2 regions of the Sphingomonas sp. DMC6 genome follow, and region 1 is predicted to be linked to the other one. Evidence: riboswitches for the same ligand, from Rfam matches in the RefSeq annotation. Region 1 holds a riboswitch; the other holds the start of a gene.
What was found. A riboswitch is a leader RNA that binds a small molecule or an ion and turns the genes downstream of it on or off. The one in region 1 is predicted to bind glycine.
Positions count from the first base shown of each region.

Region 2: another riboswitch for glycine. It lies ahead of gcvT (glycine cleavage system aminomethyltransferase GcvT); the one in region 1 lies ahead of ACT53M_RS18165 (L-serine ammonia-lyase).

Region 1 covers NZ_JBQUYT010000011.1:43,785-50,884, forward strand. Annotated here, with positions in the region: gene ACT53M_RS18150 (hypothetical protein) at 1-63, shown strand, start outside; gene ACT53M_RS18155 (response regulator transcription factor) at 121-930, shown strand; gene ACT53M_RS18160 (hypothetical protein) at 949-1,215, shown strand; glycine riboswitch at 1,274-1,362, shown strand; gene ACT53M_RS18165 (L-serine ammonia-lyase) at 1,464-2,852, shown strand; gene ACT53M_RS18170 (MarR family winged helix-turn-helix transcriptional regulator) at 2,899-3,342, shown strand; gene ACT53M_RS18175 (Rieske 2Fe-2S domain-containing protein) at 3,413-4,489, shown strand; gene ACT53M_RS18180 (GntR family transcriptional regulator) at 4,526-5,218, shown strand; gene ACT53M_RS18185 (L,D-transpeptidase) at 5,225-5,824, opposite strand; gene ACT53M_RS18190 (PEP-CTERM sorting domain-containing protein) at 5,821-6,429, opposite strand; gene ACT53M_RS18195 (histidine kinase famiy protein) at 6,659-7,100, shown strand, end outside.
Region 2 covers NZ_JBQUYT010000004.1:127,298-134,397, reverse strand. Annotated here, with positions in the region: gene gcvPA (aminomethyl-transferring glycine dehydrogenase subunit GcvPA) at 1-104, opposite strand, end outside; gene gcvH (glycine cleavage system protein GcvH) at 241-612, opposite strand; gene gcvT (glycine cleavage system aminomethyltransferase GcvT) at 614-1,777, opposite strand; glycine riboswitch at 1,940-2,030, opposite strand; gene rplJ (50S ribosomal protein L10) at 2,450-2,965, shown strand; gene rplL (50S ribosomal protein L7/L12) at 3,026-3,406, shown strand; gene ACT53M_RS11175 (hypothetical protein) at 3,480-4,487, opposite strand; gene ACT53M_RS11170 (hypothetical protein) at 4,641-5,141, opposite strand; gene ACT53M_RS11165 (hypothetical protein) at 5,283-5,846, opposite strand; gene ACT53M_RS11160 (energy transducer TonB family protein) at 6,074-6,901, opposite strand; gene ACT53M_RS11155 (energy transducer TonB) at 7,037-7,100, opposite strand, start outside.

The DNA.
Region 1 (7,100 bases):
CTGCTGGCTGCCGCGCTGGTCTGGATCATCGCCGGCTGGCTGGTGTGGCGGGCACTGCCATGATGCAGTCCAGTCGCCTGGCCCGCGCCATCCTGCCCCTCTTGCAGCGGTAGAGTCGCCATGCCTTTAGCCAATCTTCTGCTGAAGTCCGATCCCGCGGGCGCCCGGCCGCGGGTAGCGCCGCTCGCCTCGGCGTCAGTCCATTATTTGCGCGGACCTGCCACCGATGCTGGCCGGCGGATTGAATCGGGCAAGGCCGAAGCGGAAATCTGCCTGTTGCTGGCAGATTCAAAGCTCGCCTCCAGAGTGACACGCGCGCTGACGGAGCTGGCCGCCCGAGTGACAGCGTTCGACAACGCTATCGAATTCCAGCAAGCCTGCGAACTGCCCTTCAACGGCGTGGCCATCATCGACGCACGCCTGCCGGGTCTGGACGGCCTGTCACTCTATCGCTGGATGCGCGACCACGGCAGCACCGCCGGCGCGATCTTCATTTCGGCCAAACCCGACGTAGCGTTCACCGTGCAATGTATGAAAGCGGGTGCGGAGAATGTGTTTGCGCTGCCGCTCGACATGAACGAACTCAAGGCATCGGTTCTGTCTGCGCTGGCCAGTGCGCAGCGGCGCTGCGTGGATAACCGGGCCGCCCAGGCCAAGCAGACGGTGCTCGCAAGCCTTACCCCGGCCGAGCGCAAGGTGATGGCGTTGCTGCTCGAAGGCCATCTGACCAAGCAGATCGCGGCAATCCTGGGTCGCAGCGAATATACGATCAAGATCCATCGCGGGCGCATCCTCCGCAAGATGGGCGTTCCATCGACAGCCGCACTGATCAAATTCTTTCTCGACGACGGCTCGGCTGATCCCGGGCGCCTCGCCCTGCCGGGACGCGAAGGCCTACAGGGCAGCCACGATCACTCCATCCCCCGCTGACGAAGATGAGGTTCCACCATGCGTAAAATTGCCGCCGCGGTCACGCTGGGTCTGCTGATATCACCCCCGGTTCTGGCGCAGGCTATCCGCACCACCCCTTCCATGCGACCCCACGGCTCGGCCTATGCGGCGACAATCGGTGGCCCGCTCGGCAACCCGGACGAAGAGAGTGGCAGGCGCCTGCGCAAGCGCAAGCCCGGCTATTGGTGGGCGGGCCTCGCCGTGCTGGCCACCGCAGGCGTGATCGTGGCCGCATCGAGCGGCGGCAGCCCAAAGAGCCCCTGATCCACCGCCGGGGCGGGAAATTTGCTTTGACATGGCTCGCCGGCGCGACGACACATGTCGCGTCGGAACGGGAGAGAATCCGGTTCGCCGGATCGCCGAAGGAGCAACCGCCCCGGAAACTCTCAGGCAAAAGGACCGTCCGCACAACAGATTCTGGAGAGTAGCGCGAAGGCGCTCGCCGACGGGATAGCGATCTCAGGCACAAGGACAGAAGGGGCCCGAATCTCTCTATCGTATTAGGAGCCAGGGTGTCACTGTCGCATGCGGAAAACACGGTCGATCCGCGCATTGGATCGATCAGCATCACCGACGTGTTCAGCATTGGGATCGGGCCGTCGAGCTCGCATACCGTGGGGCCGATGCGCGCTGCCGAGCAGTTCGCGGCCTGGGCGCTGGGCGAAGGCACCGTGGTGTCGGTGGCGTGCGACCTGCACGGCTCGCTCGCGCTGACCGGCAAGGGCCACGCCACCGATCGCGCCGTGATCCTGGGCCTTGCCGGCGAACGCCCCGACGGGGTCGATCCGGATGCCGTGGAGGCGATCGTCGGGAAAGTCGCGGCCGAACAGCAGCTGCTGCTGGGCGGCCGGAGCGCCATTGCCTTCGATCCCGATGCCGATATCCGCTTTCACAAGCGCAGCTTCCTGCCTGCCCATCCCAACGGCATGCACTTCACTGCAACGCTCGACGATGGCAGCGTGCGCGAGCGCATCTATTATTCGATCGGCGGCGGCGCCATCCTGCGCGATGGTGAGGCGGCATCGGTATCGGCGCGCTCCAACCATGGCTTTGGCAGCGCCCGCGACATGCTGGCGCGCTGCGATGAGCTGGGCACCGACATTGCCGGGCTGATGCTGGCCAATGAGGCGGTGTGGCGCCCCGAGGCCGAGACGCTGGCCTTTGTCGATTCGATCCGTGCGGCGATGATGGCGTGCGTCGATCGCGGCATGGCGCAGCAAGGCGTGCTGCCCGGCGGGCTGAACGTCGCCCGGCGCGCCCGCAAGCTGCACCAGGCGCTGCTCGCCCGCGGCCCCCGGATCGAGCCGGCCTCGGTGCTCGAATGGGTCAGCCTGTGGGCGCTCGCGGTGAACGAGGAGAATGCCGCCGGCGGCAAGGTCGTCACCGCCCCCACCAACGGCGCGGCGGGCGTCATCCCGGCCGTGCTGCGATATTATGAGAGCTTTGTCGGCAACGCGACGCCGGAAGGCAGTCGCCGCCTGCTGTTGACGGCGGCGGCAATCGGCATTCTCTACAAGCTGCAGGCGTCGATCTCCGCCGCCGAAATGGGCTGTCAGGGGGAAGTGGGCGTCGCCTGTTCGATGGCGGCGGCGGGGCTCACCGCCGCGCTGGGCGGCAACAACCTCCAGATCGAGAATGCCGCCGAGATCGGCATGGAGCATAATCTGGGCCTGACCTGCGACCCGATCGGGGGGCTGGTGCAGATCCCCTGCATCGAGCGCAACACGATGGGCGCCGTGAAGGCGATCAACGCAGCGATGCTGGCGCTGCATGGCGACGGGTCGCACAAGGTGTCGCTCGACGCCGTAATCGAGACGATGCGCCAGACCGGCCGCGACATGGCCTCCCAATATAAGGAAACCAGCCTCGGCGGGCTCGCCGTAAACGTCGTCGAGTGTTGACGGCGCGCCATTTGCCCGCCCCGGCCGCGCGCGATAAGGTCGTGCGATGACTGACCTTCTGCGCGAACCCGACGGCTTCGTCGAACCCGTCTCCACTCGCCTCGGCTATTTGCTCCGTCGTGCGTCGCTGGTGATGATGGCCGATCTGGGGGCGACGCTGGCCGAACTCGACCTGCGCCCGGTGGAAGCGACGCTGCTGATCCTGATCGGCGCCAATCCGGGTTGCAGCCAGAGCGAGCTGGGGCGGCGGCTGGCAATCAAGAGCGCCAATATGGTGCCACTGATCGCCGGGCTGATCGCCAAGGATCTGGTGCAGCGCAGCCCGCTCGACGGTCGTTCGACCGCGCTGTCGCTGACCCCGGAAGGCGCGCGGATGCGGGACGCCGCCGAAGCCGCGATGGACGCGCACGAAGCGCGCTTTGCCGAGATCGTCCCGCCCGAAGAACGACCGCTGCTTGCCGCAACGCTGAAACGGATCGCCGCGCGCTGACGCTACACCTCCGTTGACGTTGGATACGATTCGTGATGAATTGGATCCAATAGCCATAATGGAGAGGCAGATGAGTCGGATTGCTGGCAGCAGCGCGCCCTGGCCGCGCAACACCTGGTATGTCGCGGCGACGCCCGACGAATTCGCCGACAAGCCGCTCGCGCGCACGATCTGCGGCCAGCCGATGGTTTTCTATCGCGGCGAAGGCGGCGCTGCAGTCGCGCTCGAGGATTTCTGCCCGCATCGCGGTGCCCCGCTCTCGCTGGGCTTCGTCCGCGATGGCGAACTGGTATGCGGCTATCACGGGCTGGTGATGGGCTGCGCCGGCCGCGCCACCTCGATGCCCGGCCAGCGCGTCGACAAATTCTCCACCATCCGCCGCTTCGCCACGATCGAACGCTATGGCTTTATCTGGGTGTGGCCCGGCGCGTTCGAAGACGCCGATCCCGCCCAGCTCCACCATCTCGAATGGGCCGAGAGCCCCGACTGGGCCTATGGCGGCGGCCGCTATCACATCCAGTGCGACTACCGGCTGATGATCGACAATCTGATGGACCTCACGCACGAGACCTATGTCCACAGCACCAGCATCGGCCAGAAGGAAATCGACGAGGCGCCGGTCGAGACGCTGATCGAGGACGATCAGGTCGTCACCCGCCGCTTCATGGAAGGCATTCTCGCGCCGCCCTTCTGGCAGATGGCGCTGCGGGCTGCAGGCCTGCCCGACGACCAGCCGGTCGACCGCTGGCAGATCTGCCGCTTCACCCCGCCCAGCCATGTGCTGATCGAAGTGGGCGTCGCGCTCGCCGGCAAGGGCGGCTACCATGCCGAGGACCGGTACAAGGCCTCCAGCATCGTCGTCGACTTCATCACCCCGGAGACGGAGACCTCGCACCATTATTTCTGGGGCATGGCGCGTCACTTCTCGGTGGACGACGCGGCGCTGACCGACGCAATCCGCACCGGCCAGGGCAAAATCTTCGGCGAGGATCTGGAGATGCTCGAACGCCAGCAGGCCAATCTGCTGCGCTATCCGGACCGCAAGCTGATGAAGCTGAACATCGACGCCGGCGGCGTCCGCTCGCGGCTGATGATCGACCGTATCATCGCCGCCGAACAGGCCGAACCGGAGAGCGTCGCCGCCTGATTCCCAGTCGCGCTTCTTTTGCCTAGAAGGCGGCGCATGGAAGATCGCATCAAGCCCGGCCAGCATGTGCTCGTGACGCTGCGCCGCATGATCGCGGACGGCACGTTCCGGCCGGGCGAGCGCATCGCCGAAATCCCCACGGCGGCAGCGCTGGGGGTGTCGCGGATGCCGGTGCGGACCGCGTTGCGTACGCTGGAACATGAAGGGCTGGTCGAGAAGCTCGGCGCGCGGGGCTATACGCCGCGGGCGGTCAACGCCGCGGCGATCACCGGGGCGATCGAAGTGCGCGGCGTGCTGGAGGGGCTGGCCGCGCGCCGGCTGGCCGAACGCCGCCCCACCCCGGCCGAGGAACAGGCGCTCGCCGCCACCCTGTCCGAAGGCGATGCGATTTTCGCCAAGGGGCATCTGGCGGACGGCGATCTCGATCTCTTCTATCGCTATAACCTCGATTTTCACGACCGGCTGATTGCCGCCAGCGGCAACCCCTCGATCGCGCTGGCGCTGGGGCGCAACAACCATCTGCCCTTCGCCTCGGCGGCGGCGCTGGCGCTCGACTGGGACGATCTGGAAGGCGAGTATCACCATCTGCTGGCCGCCCATCACCAGCACCATGCCGTGTTCGAGGCGATCCGGGTGGGCGATGCCGACCGCGCCGAGCGGCTGATGCGCGCCCATGCCGGCACCGCTGTCGCCAACCGCAAGGCGTTCCGGATGCTGGGGGCGGGCTAGCCGGCGTCAGCGATAAGGCTGGATCACCGCCAGGTCGCCGACCTGCGCCGCCTGAAACAGCAGCCGGGCGAAATCGGGCGGCACGCCGATACAGCCATGCGTCGCCGCGCCTTCGCGGACATTGCTGGCGTGGATGGCTACCCCGTCGCGCGTCAGCCAAAGCGCGTCGGGCATCGGCGCATCGAACGCACGCGACCGATAGGCTTCGCTCTTGCCCAGAATGTGGAACGTGCCGCCGGGCGTCGGGCGGCCATCGGCACCGAACAGCAGCACCGCCGTGCCGATCTCATGCCCTCCGCGAAACACCGACAGCAACTGGCGTGCGGGATCGATCCAGATCCATAACGGCCCCGGCGGCACACCCGCCGTATTCCAGGCGAAGGCACCGTGGTGGAGGCGGCCATGAACGGCGAGCAGGCTTTCGACACGCCTTGTGCTGCCATCCGGCAGACGGAGCGTCGGCGCCGCTGCGGCAGGAAAGCGGACGCGGTCACCCGAGACAACCGTCGCCGGCCGCGTTGCTGGCGGGGGTGCGGCACGCGGCGCGGACCAGCTCCAGGCGAACGGAAGAAGCAGCGCCAGCGCGATGACAGCCTTTCCCGTCATGCCCGGATGGTGGCTGCGCGGCGCTGACGGACCCGGGCGCCGACCAAGGCCGTACCCAACAGCAACAGCGCCCAGCTGAACGGTTCCGGCACCGGCGCACCCGGTGGGCCGGAGGGTCCGCCGGGACTTCCAGGCGGCACGACGCCTACCGGGCCGCCGGGGACCACAATGCCCCCGGGCGTCGGGGAGAACGGCACGGTACTACCAGTACCGGGAGGCCCGGCCCTCTCCGCGATGCCGCCCGGCGAAGGGCTGGCAGCACCGTCAGGAACCAGACCACCGCTGCCGGGCCCCGCAGCAGGGGGGCGCGGTACCCCGGCGGCGTCGGGCGTAATCGACCAGACGGGGTGCCCCGACCCCGAACCGCCATCCGATCCGCTACCCGGAACGCCGCCGCGAATGCCGTTGCGCGCCTTGCTGTCGATGGTAACGGCGCCGCGTGCGCCGGGGGACCGCGCATCCAGCAGCGCGAACAGCGCGGCGACATCGACCTTGCCGGCATGCGCTGCCGCCGGCACCGCCGGGGCCAGCGGCGTACTGACGAGCAGCGCCGGAAGGCAGATACATGCATTTCTGCGCGCGGCACCCTTTACCGGACGCGACATGGCCAGACCTCCCCGGCGCCCGCACCGTTCGGGGCGGTGCGAAAATTACGGTTATCAGATAGATAACTGCGACGACGCGATTTGGTTTCGCGATCAGGGGAGCAACCTGCTTTTCGGCTGAGCCGATCGCTTCCAGAAAATAGCCTCTCGTTACAGAAGGTTCGCAACCGAAACGGGGCCTGCGGATTATGCAGGACGGGGCCGTGCGACCATAAGGAAAGCGAACCGCGTGAACAATGAAGAAGTCGAAGTGCGAGGCGAGGCCACCGGAGAGCCTGCGACCGACCTGAGGGACGACACCTCCTACAGCCCCACCGGAACCCCGCCGCGCAACCACTGGAAACGGTCGACGATCACCAAGCCGGGCCTCGACGATCGCAGCGGCGTGTTCTTTGCCGCGCTGCAGATGACGCGGATGCCGATGATCCTGACCGACCCGCGCCAGCCGGACAATCCCATCGCCTTTGCGAACAAGGCTTTTCTCGATCTGACCGGCTATGAGGAATCGGAAATCATCGGCCGCAACTGCCGCTTCCTCCAGGGCGCGGACACCGACCGCGACACCGTGCGCGAACTGCGCGAGGCGGTGGCGGCGCGCCAGGCAATCTCGCTCGAAATCCTCAATTATCGCCGCGACGGATCGCCCTTCTGGAATGCGGTGTTCATCGCCC
Region 2 (7,100 bases), on a different contig from region 1:
CGGGCGCTTTCGGGCACGTCGACGAACAGATCGTCGATCGACTGGGCGCCGATCGTGCCAAGCATCGCCTGACGGTCGGCCGGGGTAAGGGGCAGGTAGCGCATCGTTGTTCCTTCTTCCCTCTTCTCCCCTTCCGCTTGCGGGAGGGGTCGGGGGAGGGGCTGAAAGTTCTGCGGGAAGGACTGGCGGCTGCCACCCCCTCCCCTAACCCCTCCCGCAAGCGGGAGGGGGAGAGTCAGATCACAGCTTCGCGACGAAGGCCTGGTACTTGGTCTCGTCCATCAGTTCTTCCAGTTCGCTGGTGTCGGCCAGCGTCATCTTGAAGAACCAGCCGTCGCCTTCGGGATCCTCGTTCACCAGCGCAGGGTTATCGGCGAGGTCGGCATTGCCTTCGATCACCGTACCCGCAACCGGTGCGTACACGTCGGATGCCGCCTTCACGCTCTCCACGACCGCGGCATCGTCGCCCTTGGCGAATTCCTTGCCCTCGTCGGGCACTTCGACGAACACGATGTCGCCGAGCTGGCTCTGGGCATATTCGGTGATGCCGACCGTCGCGATGTCGCCGTCGACATCAATCCATTCATGATCTTCGGTAAAATAACGGCTCATGTCACGCTCCCTTTCGGACATAGCGGTGGGGTACGAAGGGCATCGCAACGACCTCCGCGGAATGCTGCTTGCCCCGCTGGACAAGCGTAATCTTGGTGCCGGCCGCTGCAAGGGCCGACGGCACATAGGCCATGGCGATCGGCTTCTGCACGCTCGGCGCGAAGCCGCCCGACGTGACCTTGCCGACTTCCGCGCCCGCGGCATCGACAACGGCCGCCCCTTCGCGCACCGGCTGGCGGCCCTCGACGATCAGGCCGACGCGCTTCATGGCGCTGCCCTGCTCACGCTCGGCGAGAATGCGCCCGGCGCCGGCGAACCCGCCCTCCTCGCGGCGGCGCTTGGACAGCGCGAAGCCGAGATCGGCAGCGACCGGCGTGGTCTCCAGGTCGAGGTCATGGCCATAGAGCGGCAGACCGGCCTCCAGGCGCAGCGAGTCGCGCGCACCCAGGCCGATCGGCTTCACTTCGGGCTGTGCAGTCAGCAGGTCGGCAAGCGCCTCGGCGGCCTCGCCCGGCAGCGAGATTTCGAACCCGTCCTCGCCGGTATAGCCCGACCGGCTCACCCAGAGCGGGTTGCCGTTCCACTCGAACGCACCCGCGGTCATGAACACCAGCTTCTCGACGCCCGGCAGCACGCGGGCGAGCGCGGTCACCGCCTCCGGCCCCTGCAGCGCCAGCAGCGCCTGGTCTTCCAGATGGTTGATCGTCACTTCGTCGGGCAGGAATTCGCGGAACACGCCCAGATCGTCCCACTTGGTCGCACCGTTGACGACCATGTAGATCGTGCCGCCCTCAATCTCGAAAGCGTTGTCGGCCGGCAGGCGAGTCATCATCAGATCGTCATGGATGCCGCCTTCTTCGCTGAGCAGCAGCGAATAGCGCATCCGGCCCTCGCCCAGGCCCTTCACATCGCCCGGCAGCAGCTTCTCCAGCCCTGCGTCGAAATCTACGCCCGAAAAGAGCAGCTGGCCCATATGGCTGACGTCGAACAGCCCGGCATGCTCGCGCGTCCACAGATGCTCGGCCATGATGCCTTCATATTGGACGGGCATCGCATAGCCGGCGAACGGCACCATGCGGCCACCGCGCGCGCGGTGCCAGGCGTCGAGCGGCAGCGTCTCGATCGGGGTATCGCCGGCAAGGGCTTCTTCGACGGTATCGGACATCAGGCACTCCGCGCATCAGGGGTTCAATGGCACGCCCGGGCGCGCTCGCCCGACCTGCACCATCGCCCCCTCTGTCACGGAACCTGAGAGCTTTCGCCGGCGCGCCGGCTTACCCCTTCGGTGGAACCTGGCCACAGGGGCCGGCTCGCTTTCCAGAGTGTCGTGGCCTGCGCGGTCCTCGGTGCCTGAGAGATTCCGGGGCGGTTGCTCCTTCGGCGATCCGGCGAACCGGATTCTCTCCCGCGCATGCCCATGCCGGTCGCCCGGCATCGACGCGCCAAGCCTTGGCCGGTGGGCCGGGCGGAGTCAATCGGGATATGCGGTAAAGATGCCGCACCGCGACAAGCGCCCTGAATGAACCTCGTACACGCCGCATTGACTCGCGCACGAAATCGTCTATGAGCGCGCTTCCTCTTTCGGGAGGAAACCGTCCGAGACAGCGAGTGACCGGAATATGCCGGTCTTAATCCCTCGCCTAGACGGGGACAGAATTTTCCGGCGGCTTCACCTGCGCGTCTGCGTTTGGTCCGAAGCGTTCCGGGTCACGCCCAGGGATATATCCCCGGCCTCGTGACGATCCTTCCCCTCGGACAATTGAGCCTGGCCCATTTCGATGGGTCGTAACCGGGGCATCCCCTTTGCGGGGGCTGCCTCATGTATGAGGAGACCGGCATGGATCGTTCCCAGAAGGCCGACGCCGTTGCCGAGCTGAACCGCACCTTTGGCGAGGTTGGCGTGGTGGTTATCACCCGCAACCTCGGGATGACCGTCAAGCAGTCGACGGACCTCCGCAACAAGATGCGCGAAGCCGGTGCGAGCTACAAGGTCGCGAAGAACCGCCTTGCCAAGATCGCCGCTCAGGGCACCGACTATGCGGTGCTCGCGGACCTGCTGACGGGTCCGACGGCGCTCGCCACTTCCGTCGACCCCGTGGCTGCTGCCAAGGTGGTCTCGGACTTCGCCAAGACGACCGACAAGATCGAGATCGTCGGTGGTGCGATGGGCGGGCTGCTGCTGGATGCGGCGGGCGTGCAGGCACTGGCTTCGCTGCCGTCGCTGGACGAACTGCGTGGCAAGCTCGTGGGGCTCATCGCAGCGCCCGCGACCAAGCTCGCAACCATCGCCCAGGCACCGGCCGCGCAGATCGCGCGCGTGCTTTCGGCCTACGCCGAGAAGCAGGCTGCCTGAGCTTCGGCATCAAGCGACGTTTATTTTATTCCGAAACTTTTGAATTGATTGGAGTTTAACATGGCTGACCTCAACGCAATCGTCGACCAGCTTTCCGCGCTGACCGTTCTCGAAGCCGCCGAGCTCTCGAAGCTCCTCGAAGAAAAGTGGGGCGTTTCGGCCGCCGCTGCCGTGGCCGTTGCGGCTCCGGGTGCGGGCGGTGGCGCCGCTGCTCCGGCCGCTGAAGAGAAGACCGAATTCGACGTCATCCTGACCGGCGACGGCGGCAAGAAGATCAACGTCATTAAGGAAGTCCGCGCGATCACCTCGCTCGGCCTGACCGAAGCCAAGGCGCTGGTCGAAGGCGCGCCGAAGCCCGTCAAGGAAGGCGTGTCGAAGGACGAAGCCGAGAAGATCAAGAAGCAGCTTGAAGAAGCCGGCGCGACCGTCGAAATCAAGTAAGCTTCCTGGCCTTTACAGGCACGGAAACACGAAGGGGGCGGTCCGGCGACGGGCCGCCCCTTTTCATTTGCGGCTATGCCCTTGCTTGCGCGCGATAGCGGCTGGCGGCGAGCGCAGCGGGAGGCGGCCGGTCGAGCCAGATCGGGCCCGGTTTCGTCCCCTGCCCCGCACTTCCCAGCAGGAAGTCGACGCCAAAACGGCGAATGCTGAGCCCCGAGCGCCAGCGCAGATCAAGCATCAGCATTGCCACGAACATCGGCCGATTGCCGAGCTGGACCACATGGAGCTGATCGCGCCGCAGCGTGAGCCGCGCCGGCAGACGGATGCGCATGCCCGGGCCCAGATCGATCGGGCCGGCCTCGCTCTGCGGCGGCGGCCCGGCATGGAAAGCCGCGCACCAGCGATCCTGATCCGGACTGGCGCTGACGAGCGCGAGCGCCGGGCGAATCCCCTCAGCCGCCTGCGTCTGTGGGTTGGTGAGTTCCAGTTCCAGATCGATCGCCACGACATCGGCCGCGAACTGGATGCGCGCACTGGCCAAGGAAATGGCGAGGGGATCGCCCTGCGCAGCAGCCGGCGGCGGTGCGATAGCGACAGGCTCGACAGGCGCCGCCGGTTCGTCCTCCTCCTCCTCCTCGCCCGTGCCACTGCGACGGCGCACCAGCAGCCATCCTGCCGCGAACACCACCAGCAAAGACGCAGCGCCGGCGAGCCAGGGCCAGATTTCCGGCGACGAAGCCGGAGCCGGCACTGGGGCGACAGGTGAAGGCGTTGGCGTTGGTGTGGGCAAGACCGGCGCCACCTGCACCGGCGAAGATGTCGGCGCGGGTGTCGGCGACTCGGTCGGACGCGGTGTTGCCGTACTGCGCGGTTTGGGCGCCGCTGTCGGACTCGGACGGGGCGACTGCGTCGGCACCGTCACCGGCGTTACGAGCGGACCGGGTGTTGCGGTGGTCGTTGGAGTCGGCGTCGGCTCGGGCGTGCCCGGCAGACGAAAGCGCTCGGGCAGCACGCCGGGGATCGCCTGCACTGTGGGCGCTGGCGTCGGCTGCACCTGCGCATGGGCGATCGGCGCAGCCATCGCCACGGCAAGGGCCCATGGCCATATTCCCCGGTGTCGCCCCGTTCTCACCGCCTCCGCGTGACCGGGCGCAGGTGAACAAGGGCTGCACCGTCCAGCGCGTCAGCAGTCAGCGCGATGACCCGTGACAAAGGGGCGGCAGAAGGCACGCCGTCAGCGGCTACGCTGCAGCGTCTCTGCCTTGATTCGCAGAATGCGCGCGCGCTCAATCCGGGCGCGGTCCAGTTCTTCGCGTTCGGCGCGCTCGAACTCCTCGCGCTCGCGATCCTCACGGGCCATGCGCTCGGCGATGCGCAGCCGGATCGCCTGCAGCTCCGGGGAGACATCCTCCACCCCCAGCCGGGCGCGCAGCGTCTCACGGGCGCGGACGGTTTCCGCTGCGGCGATACGGTCGGACCAGTGGCGCGGACGCTCCATCGCCTTGCGCTCCGCAGCACGGCGGCGGAACACGCGGTAGCGGCGGAACATGCGAAAGGCGTGCCCCCCGCACAACAGGCCGGTGCCAAGGCTGAGCGCGATATAGGCAACGGCATTCGCCTGCGGCTTCACCGCGACGATCATCACCATCAGCCAGCCGATGCCGAACATCAGCAGCATATAGCCGAGAAACTCCAGTGCCAGATTGCGATACTGGCGGATCCCCGCAGACAACATGATGCGACTCCCCGGCCGTCCCCTCTCCTGCCGCACGAGGCGGCGACAGGCCGGTGATCCGACGGCGATTATTCCTTCGCACTTACAGCATGGCCGTCGTTAACGGAGTATGATGCAGCAATCCTTGCCGGCTCGGTAATCCTACGGAGCCTCGGCCTCCTGCGGCACGCCCTGGAGCCGCTCGGCAATCTTGGCGCGGATCGCATCGACGTCGAGATTGTGCACCTTGGCGAGTTCCGCCGCGATCGCCTCCAGCTTGGCCTCGTCGTCTTCGCTCTCTGCCGCCCCGGCCCCCTCGGTCGCCTCACGTGCCTTCTCGGGATCGATGCCGAAAAAGTCGGCCAGCGCCAGCAGCTTGGGAACATTGTTGCCGGCCGCTTCGATGCGTTCCTGGGCCACGCGCTCTGCCCATGCGCGGGTATCATGGCGCGGCTTCGCCGACACCAGCGGCGCATCGGCGGGCTGGGCGATCAGGCGTTCCCCGAACCGCCGCAGCGCCTTGCGATAGCGCATATACATATAAGTGGCATAGGCGCCGGTGCTGAAAGCGACCAGAATGCTGGTGTTGATATAGACCTGCGAATGCGCCTGCGGCCGCAGCAGGACCAGCACGTACATCGCCGCGCCGACCAGCGTCATATAGGCAAAATAGACCAGAAACTCGATGGCCTCGCGCAGATAGGCACGACCGGACCCGCCCGACATGATTTCACTCCCCGCATCCCCGTACCTGCCTCCCGCCGCAAGTCCGGACCCGACGATCCCTTCACATCCACATAGACATGAAGAGGGTTAAGGAATGCTGGGAATTTGCCTCGTCAGACCTCCGTATTTTTACCAGAGCTTTTCAATTTTTATATGCAAGATCGAGTGCAACTGGGCACGATTTGTCCAGCTATCACGCATCTTCCGGTCGTCGGAAAAACGCTGCGTTATTCGGTGCGCCAGTTCGTGCCCAAAAAGTAGAACGCCCGAACGGGCTTGCCCGCAGCATCCAAGGCGGGTTTGAACTTAGCCCTCTTCCGGATCAGGAAACAGGTCAAATCCGCGAATTTGTCGGGGTTGGTCCGGAACAAGACACGGCAGCCGAAAACTGTGCCATCGGTGTCGACATCAATCCGAACGCGAACTTTGCCATTGGCGCCGACAGCATCATTCGGGAAATCAGACTCGCTGAACCAGTTAGCAGGATTGTCGATCGGTATCGGCTTACGTGTCAGGTTCGCCAAAACTTCCGGATCATACCCCCAGTGCCGTGTAAGATTATCGACACATGCGCGCATTGCTACCATCGGCGCACGCAACGAACCTGACTGGAGGATCAACGGGTGCCGCCCCACCACATCAAACCGCACGCTGGATATGCCCGCTTCATAGTCCAGTGAGACAACTGGCGAAGGCTCATGGTCGCTGTCGTTGGAATGCCATCCGTCAAACCGCACCGACGACATGAGCATGGTGGGCAATGTACCGGTCCGGGCGTATTCGGCCGTTGAGGAGTCTGTTCCTCCACCCGCAAAAGACACTTTTGTCTCGCGACGGCCCTCGAGACCCTCAAATCGCTTTCCGAACAGCCCAAGATCGAACCATCCGCCTTTGGAGTAGCTGGTAAGCCGAAAATAAGTCAGGCTTTTCCCCTCACCGAAAGCGCCATAAAGCTGACAGGCATCCTCGTCATACGAGACTTGCCACTTGCCGACGAGGGGGAGCGTTTCCGGTTCCGGCGCTGCCGTCGCAGCGCCGGCCATGATGGTAGCCATGCAGGCCAGGCCTGCCGACATACCGCGTATCATCAACCCTTCCCTTTCGAATCCCCCGCCTTACTTCGCCCTTTGTCACCGACTGGTCAACTGGAGCCACTCTCGGATTCTCGGGCGGAAAACGTCATCGCGTCGCTATTGGGCGTGCCAACTGGTCTTGAACGTCACGAACGACCGCACCGGCTTTCCCGCCGCATCC